2 regions of the Streptomyces sp. G45 genome follow, and region 2 is predicted to be linked to the other one. Evidence: riboswitches for the same ligand, from Rfam matches in the RefSeq annotation. Region 2 holds a riboswitch; the other holds the start of a gene.
The links. Region 2 has a riboswitch for cyclic di-AMP ahead of ACOBQU_RS15225 (NlpC/P60 family protein). Riboswitches for the same ligand answer to the same signal wherever they lie in the genome.
Positions count from the first base shown of each region.

Region 1 (3,471 bases), 4.1 Mb from region 2:
TCCGCCCGCTCCGTCCTGCCGGAGTTCACCGAGCGCACCAGCTCCGGGGTGCGCACGTTGGATCCGTACTCGAAGCTCCTGGAGGAGCGGATCGTCTTCCTCGGCGCACCGGTGGACGACGTCTCGGCGAACGACGTGATGGCGCAGGTGCTGCACCTCGAATACGCCGCGCCGGACCGGGACATCTCTCTGTACGTCAATTCGCCGGGCGGCTCGTTCAGCGCGACGACGGCGATCTACGACACGCTGCGCTACACGTCCTGCGAGGTGGAGACCGTCTGCCTGGGCCAGGCCGCGGCCGCCGCCGCGGTGCTGCTCGCCGCGGGCACGCCGGGGAAGCGGTCCATCCTGCCGGGCGCCCGGGTGGTCCTCGGGCAGCCGGAGCTGCCCGAGCCGGTGCGGGGGCAGCCGACCGACCTGGAGATCCAGGCCGCCGAGCTGCGGCGGACCCGCGCCCTCCTGGAGGAGATGCTGGTCCGCCACACGGGGCGCAGCCCGGAGCAGGTCGCGGAGGACATCGAGCGCGACACCGTGCTCGACGCGGCGGCAGCGGTGGAGTACGGCCTGGTGGACCGGATCATTCCGAGCCGCAAGGGCACGCGCCCGGACGGAAGGTGAGGCTCCGGTGCTGCCGCCCGAACTGCCGCCGCTGCCCGCGCTCACCCGCGCCGAGGGCGAGCTGATCGACGCCTATCTGTCGGTGGTGGACCTCGTCGGCCGGATCAACCCGGCCCGCGCCGACACCACGTACGGCGGGCTGCGAGCCGCGCAGGCCCTGGTCAGCGGGGCCACACGGCTGCGGGACGCGCTGGCGCTCATGCACCAGCGGGGCGAGAGCGAGGTGCACGCCGAGACGCTGGCGCGGGCCCTGCGCGTCCTCGACGGGGAACGCCGCGCCAAGCGCGTGACGGTGCCACCGGGCCAGTGAATCGGAACCCCACCGACCCGTGACGCTTCCGCGCCCCCCTCGTTAACCCCGCAAGCCCCTCCGCCAGCGCCACGCACCGCACCGCGGGCCCCGCCCCCGGCACCGGACGGACCGGGGATCCGGCCCGCCCGGCGTCGGCGGACGGGCGCGCGGCGTGCCAAACCCGACGCCACCGGGACCCCGCTCCGCGCCGCCCGGAGAGGTGCGCCGGTACCACCGCTCCCTGTGAAGCGCGCCACGGCCGGGGCGCGCCCGCGCCGTCCGCCCGTTGCCGGTCCGGGCGGACGCGGCCCCGCGTCGGGTTACAGCCGGGAACCGACTACACGCAATCCCCTGTCCTGTGTAGTCGAGGGTCGGCAAACAGCACCTCAATAGATGGCCAACTCCCTTACGCGACAGCCGGAATCGGGCCTTCCGTCGCTGATCGGGCAATCACCAGCGAGTGTGACCTGAGACGCATTCGGCCTCTGTCCACCTGAACGGGTCAGTCGTGAGTAGCCTCACATACCGCCGATTCGGCTCGGCTTTTCGGCCTCTCTCGGGTGAAGATCCCTTCCGACGACAAGCCCCCGCCACAGGCGGCGGGGCGGTCCGGGCGGACGCCGAGTCCTGCCGCCGTCCGGATGCCCGGTCGACATCTGTGCACCGGCAGGAGTGGAGGACCCAGCACGGCGGGCCGCCCGGACAACCCGGACGGTCCTTGGGGTGAAGTCGCATGCGCGGCCGGGCATCTTCGCCTGCCCGAACCCGACAGGTCATCCTTCACAGGCGGCTGACGAAGGGTTGCGCATGACTGCGCTCAATCGTGTTCCGTCGCTGCTGACGAGGGCCGGTACGGCCTCGGCTCTGACGCTCGCCGCCGTCGGCGGCACCATCGTCGCCCCCGGGCTCACGTCGAGCGCGGAGGCGGCCACCTCGCACGGGACGAAGGCGCTGAAGGTCGCGGCGTCCAAGAAGGGATCGCCCTACCGCTACGGCGCCGTCGGGCCGAACCGGTTCGACTGCTCGGGACTGACTCTCTACTCGTACAAGCGCGTGGGCAAGAAGCTCCCGCGCACCGCCGCCCAGCAGTACAACAAGACCCGCCATGTGTCCGCCGCCAACCGCACCCACGGCGACCTGGTGTTCTTCCACTCCGGCCGGAACGTCTACCACGTGGGCATATACGCGGGTAAGGGCAGGATCTGGCACGCCCCGAAGACCGGCACCGTGGTGCGGCTCGAGAAGATCTGGACGAAGAACGTCTGGTACGGCAGGGTCCGCTGACCCCGAAGCACGACAGGGCCGACCGGCCCTGAGGGCGGGCGCCCCACCGCGCGGCGGTGGCGGCCCGCCCGGCTCCGGCCCCGGCGGCAACGCGCCGGGGCCCGGCCTGGGGGGCGTGGAGCCGCCCCGCACGGATACTCGTGGACCATGGCCGACCACGATCCCCCGCACTCAGCCCAGGACACCCCCGGCTCCCCGGCGCACAGCCGCGACCAGGCGCGCAGCGGCGACGAGACGCGGAGCCACGACCCCGCGCGGAGCCGCAACGAGACCCCGCTGGAGCGCGCCGACCGCAACTTCTCCGAGCTGCTCCAGGAGCTGAGGGTCACCCAGACCGGCGTACAGATCCTGTTCGCCTTCCTGCTCACGCTCGCCTTCTCGCCGCGGTTCCCCTCGCTCGACAGCGTGCAACGCGCCACGTACATCACCACCCTGCTGCTCGCGGTGGTCTCCGCCGCGCTGTTCACGGCGCCCGCCGCGCTGCACCGCGGGCTCTTCGGGCGCGGCGCGAAGCCGCTCATCGTGCGGGTGTCGTCACGGCTCGCCGCGGTCGGCCTCGGCGTCCTGACGCTCGCGCTCTCCGGGTCGGTGCTGCTCGTCGTCGACGTCGCGTCGAACCGCACGGGCGGTGTGTGCGCGGGCGCGGCCACGCTGCTGGTGTGCGCCGTGCTGTGGGGCGCGCTGCCCCGGGTCCTGGACCGCGACCGAACGAGCTAGCCCTGGACCGGGACCGACCACGGCAAGGTGATCCACACCGTCTTGCCGCCCTCCGGCGTGGGACAGACCGTGAGCCTGCCGCCGCACTCGGCGGTGAGCCAGCGGATGATGACCATCCCCCGGCCGTTGTCCTGCTGGACGGCGGCGGGCAGGCGCTTGGGGAAGCGCGGATGGCTGTCCGTGACGCCGATGCGCAGCCGCTCGTCCCGTTCGAGCCGGAGGTCGACCGTGAACGTGGGCGACAGGCCGAGCGTGTGCTGCACGGCGTTGGTGGCGAGCTCGGAGACGATGAGCCGTACGGTGTCGGCCACGTCCGCGCCTGCGGGCAGGCCCCACTCGGCGAGGACCTCTCCCACGTAGCTACGGGCGGCGGAGACCGAGACCGGATCACTCGGCAGGGTGACTGATGCTTCCTGGTGGTCTGCCATGGCGGTGCCGTCCCTTTCCCGCCGGGACCGGACTCCGACTCGCGGCGGAGGAAACGCGGAAGAACCCTGAGGGCGGTCCCGGAGCTGGTGCTTTGCGCCAGAGTGCCACTCCGAAGGCGGTCACGTGCGGCG
Region 1 covers NZ_JBMUZU010000001.1:7,878,475-7,881,945, reverse strand. The annotation lists gene ACOBQU_RS33540 (ATP-dependent Clp protease proteolytic subunit) at 1-618, shown strand, start outside; gene ACOBQU_RS33535 (hypothetical protein) at 626-928, shown strand; cyclic di-AMP (ydaO/yuaA leader) riboswitch at 1,562-1,714, shown strand; gene ACOBQU_RS33530 (C40 family peptidase) at 1,718-2,194, shown strand; gene ACOBQU_RS33525 (DUF6328 family protein) at 2,342-2,911, shown strand; gene ACOBQU_RS33520 (ATP-binding protein) at 2,908-3,339, opposite strand.
Region 1: it holds a riboswitch for cyclic di-AMP, as region 2 does, so the genes downstream of both, ACOBQU_RS33530 (C40 family peptidase) here and ACOBQU_RS15225 (NlpC/P60 family protein) in region 2, are expected to answer to the same signal.

Region 2 (3,471 bases):
CTGCGCGAGCGCGTCGATCATGGCTTCGGCGCGCTCGCCGATGCCGCGCTTGGGCACGTTCAGGATGCGGCGCAGCGGGACCGCGTCCTCCGGGTTGGCGAGGACGCGCAGGTACGCGAGGACGTCGCGGACCTCCTTGCGCTCGTAGAAGCGGACGCCGCCGACGACCTTGTAGGGCAGGCCGACGCGGATGAAGATCTCTTCGAAGACACGGGACTGCGCGTTCGTCCGGTAGAAGATCGCGACGTCGCCCGCCTTGGCGTCGCCCGCGTCCGTGAGGCGGTCGATCTCGTCGGCGACGAACTGGGCCTCGTCGTGCTCCGTGTCCGCGACGTAGCCGGTGATGCGGGCGCCCGCGCCCTGGTTGGTCCACAGGTTCTTCGGGCGGCGGGACTCGTTGCGCTCGATGACGGCGTTGGCGGCGCTGAGGATCGTCTGGGTGGAGCGGTAGTTCTGCTCCAGGAGGATCGTGGTCGCGTCCGGGTAGTCCTCCTCGAACTGGAGGATGTTGCGGATGGTGGCGCCGCGGAAGGCGTAGATCGACTGGTCGGCGTCACCGACGACGCACAGCTCGGCCGGGCCCTCGGCCCCGCCTGCGCCACCGCCTTCGCCCCCGCCGCCGTCCTCGCCGTCGGAGTCCTGCCGGGAGGGGCCGACCAGCTCGCGCACGAGGGCGTACTGGGCGTGGTTGGTGTCCTGGTACTCGTCGACCATCACGTGGCGGAAGCGGCGGCGGTAGTGCTCGGCGACGTCCGGGAAGGCGCGCAGCAGGTTGACCGTCGTCATGATCAGGTCGTCGAAGTCGAGGGCGTTGGCCTCGCGGAGGCGCGACTGGTACATCGCGTACGCCTGGGCGAGGGTCTTCTCGAAGCCGTCGGCGGCCTGGGCGGCGAAGTCCTCCTCGTCGACCAGCTCGTTCTTCAGGTTGGAGATCTTGGCGCTGAACGACTTCGGCGGGAACTTCTTCGGATCCAGGTCGAGGTCCCGGCAGACCAGCGCCATCAGGCGCTTGGAGTCCGCGGCGTCGTAGATCGAGAACGAGGACGTGAAGCCCAGCTTCTTGTACTCGCGGCGCAGGATGCGCACGCACGCGCTGTGGAACGTCGACACCCACATCGCGTTCGCCCGCGGGCCCACGAGCTGCTCGACGCGCTCCTTCATCTCGCCCGCGGCCTTGTTCGTGAAGGTGATCGCGAGGATCTGGCCGGGGTGCACGCCGCGCTCGGCGAGCAGGTACGCGATGCGGTGCGTGAGGACGCGGGTCTTGCCGGAGCCCGCGCCCGCGACGATGAGCAGCGGGGAGCCCGCGTGCACCACGGCCGCGCGCTGGTTCTCGTTCAGCCCGTCCAGGAGGGCGGCCGGGTCGATCGCCGGGCGCGGGGCGCCGTCCCGGTAGTACGCGTCCCGGTCCACGGGCGCGTCGAACTTCCCGTCGAACAGGTCGTCCGGAACGGTCTCCGGGGCGCTGTCCTCGGGCGGCGGCGGGGGCTCCTCCTCGGCACCCTGTGGGGGTGTGAGGTCCGCCAGGAAGCTGTCGTCAAAGAGGCTGCTCATCGCCTCCCGAGTCTAGGCGGACCCACTGACAACCCGCCCCGGGTTCCGGCCAACCCCGCCCTGCCCCCGGCCACTCCCCTCGGTCACCGTGCGGTCACCCTATGCGATGGCGCCCCCCTGTCGCGCCACAGGCCCCGCAGCGCGACGAAAACGTATCGGGCATATCGAACACCAACCTTCCCCGGCGCCACAGGAGTTGGCTAGCGTGCCCCGCGGGCCGCACGTCCCCCAACCGGCGAACCACGCCGGACCGCGCGGCCTCCGCCGAGTCCGGCGCACCGCGTGACGCCACGGTCACGTGACGCTTCCGGAGCCGGGGACCCACCACGATCCCGGGGTGAATCGGTCCCGTACCTCCGTACGGGACGGTAGGGCAGCCTTCCGATCCGTCCGCCCGAACCCGACAGCTAACCCGGTAGGCGGTCCACGGAAGGAGTCGCCGACCTTGGCGTCGCACCGCAAGCCACGCAGCCGCCCGGCCCGCATACGCACGACCCCCGCCCTCGGCATCACGACGGCCGCCCTCACCTCGGTGGCCCTGCTCTCGCAGAGCGCGAACGCCGCGCCGTCCGCCCCCACGCGCCCCCACGCCCCCTCCGCGCCGGGCAAGCCGTCCCTCGAAGAGGTCCAGAGGAAGGTCGACGCCCTCTACCGGCAGGCGGGCACGGCCACGCAGAGGTACAACGCGGCCAAGGAGCGCACCGACCGGCAGCGCAAGAAGGTCGACCGCCTCCTGGACGACGTGGCCCGCCGCACCGACCGCCTCAACGACGCCCGCCGTCGGCTGGGCTCCTTCGCCGCCGCGCAGTACCGCACCGGCACCGTCTCCGAGACCGCCACGATGATGCTCGCCGACGACCCGAAGGGGTTCTTCGACCAGAACCACCTCGCCGACCGCCTCACGAGCCGCCAGAAGAAGGCCGTCGACGACTTCCAGACGCAGACCGTCGCCGCGACCAAGCAGCGCGCGAAGGCCGCCAAGAGCCTGAAGTCGCTCCAGGACTCCCGCGACGACCTGCGGACGAGCAAGCGGACCGTCCAGACCAAGCTGAGCGAGGCCCGCGGCCTCCTGTCGAAGCTGACCGCCGAGGAGAAGGCGCGGCTCGCCGCCATCGAGAAGCGGAAGGAGGCCGCGGCCCAGCGCAGGGCGGCCGAACTCGCGCGCAAGCAGGCGGAGGCCGAGCGCGAGCGGAAGGCCGAGGAGGCGGAGCGGCGGCGCGAGCGGGAACGCGAACGGGAGCGGGAGCAGGACTCCGGTACGGGGTCGGGGTCCGGGACGGGGGCCGGGTCAGGGTCGGGGTCCGGCTCGGACGGCGGCTCAGGGACAGGGTCAGGGTCCGGCTCCGGGTCTGGCAGCACGGACAGCGGTTACGCCGCCAAGGCCGAGAAGGTGATCGCCTTCGCCGAGCAGCAGATCGGCAAGCCCTATGTGTGGGGCGCCACCGGGCCCGGCTCCTACGACTGCTCCGGGCTCACCCAGGCCGCGTGGAAGACCGCGGGGATCTCGCTGCCGCGGACCACCTGGGACCAGGTGAAGGTCGGCACGAAGGTCTCGGCGGCGAACGCCAAGCGCGGCGACCTGGTCTTCTTCTACGACGACATCAGCCACGTCGGGATCTACATCGGCGACGGCAAGATGATCCACGCCCCGAAGCCCGGCGCGAACGTCCGCGTCGAGTCGATCTACTCCATGCCGATCCACAGCGTGACACGCCCCGCGTAACCCTCCGGCCGGACGGCGCCCCGTCTCCGTAGAGACCCGTCTCCGTAGAGACCCGTCTCCGTAGAGATCTGTCTCCGAAGAGACCCGTCTCCTACGGAGAGGCCCGCCTTCTCAGGGAGCAGGGCGATACGACGGCGGGCCCGCGCCCCTGTCAGGGTGCGGGCCCGCTCACGCGCGCGGCGGCCGTCCGCTCA
Region 2 covers NZ_JBMUZU010000001.1:3,764,163-3,767,633, forward strand. The annotation lists gene pcrA (DNA helicase PcrA) at 1-1,554, opposite strand, end outside; cyclic di-AMP (ydaO/yuaA leader) riboswitch at 1,847-1,991, shown strand; gene ACOBQU_RS15225 (NlpC/P60 family protein) at 2,000-3,277, shown strand; gene ACOBQU_RS15230 (hypothetical protein) at 3,469-3,471, opposite strand, start outside.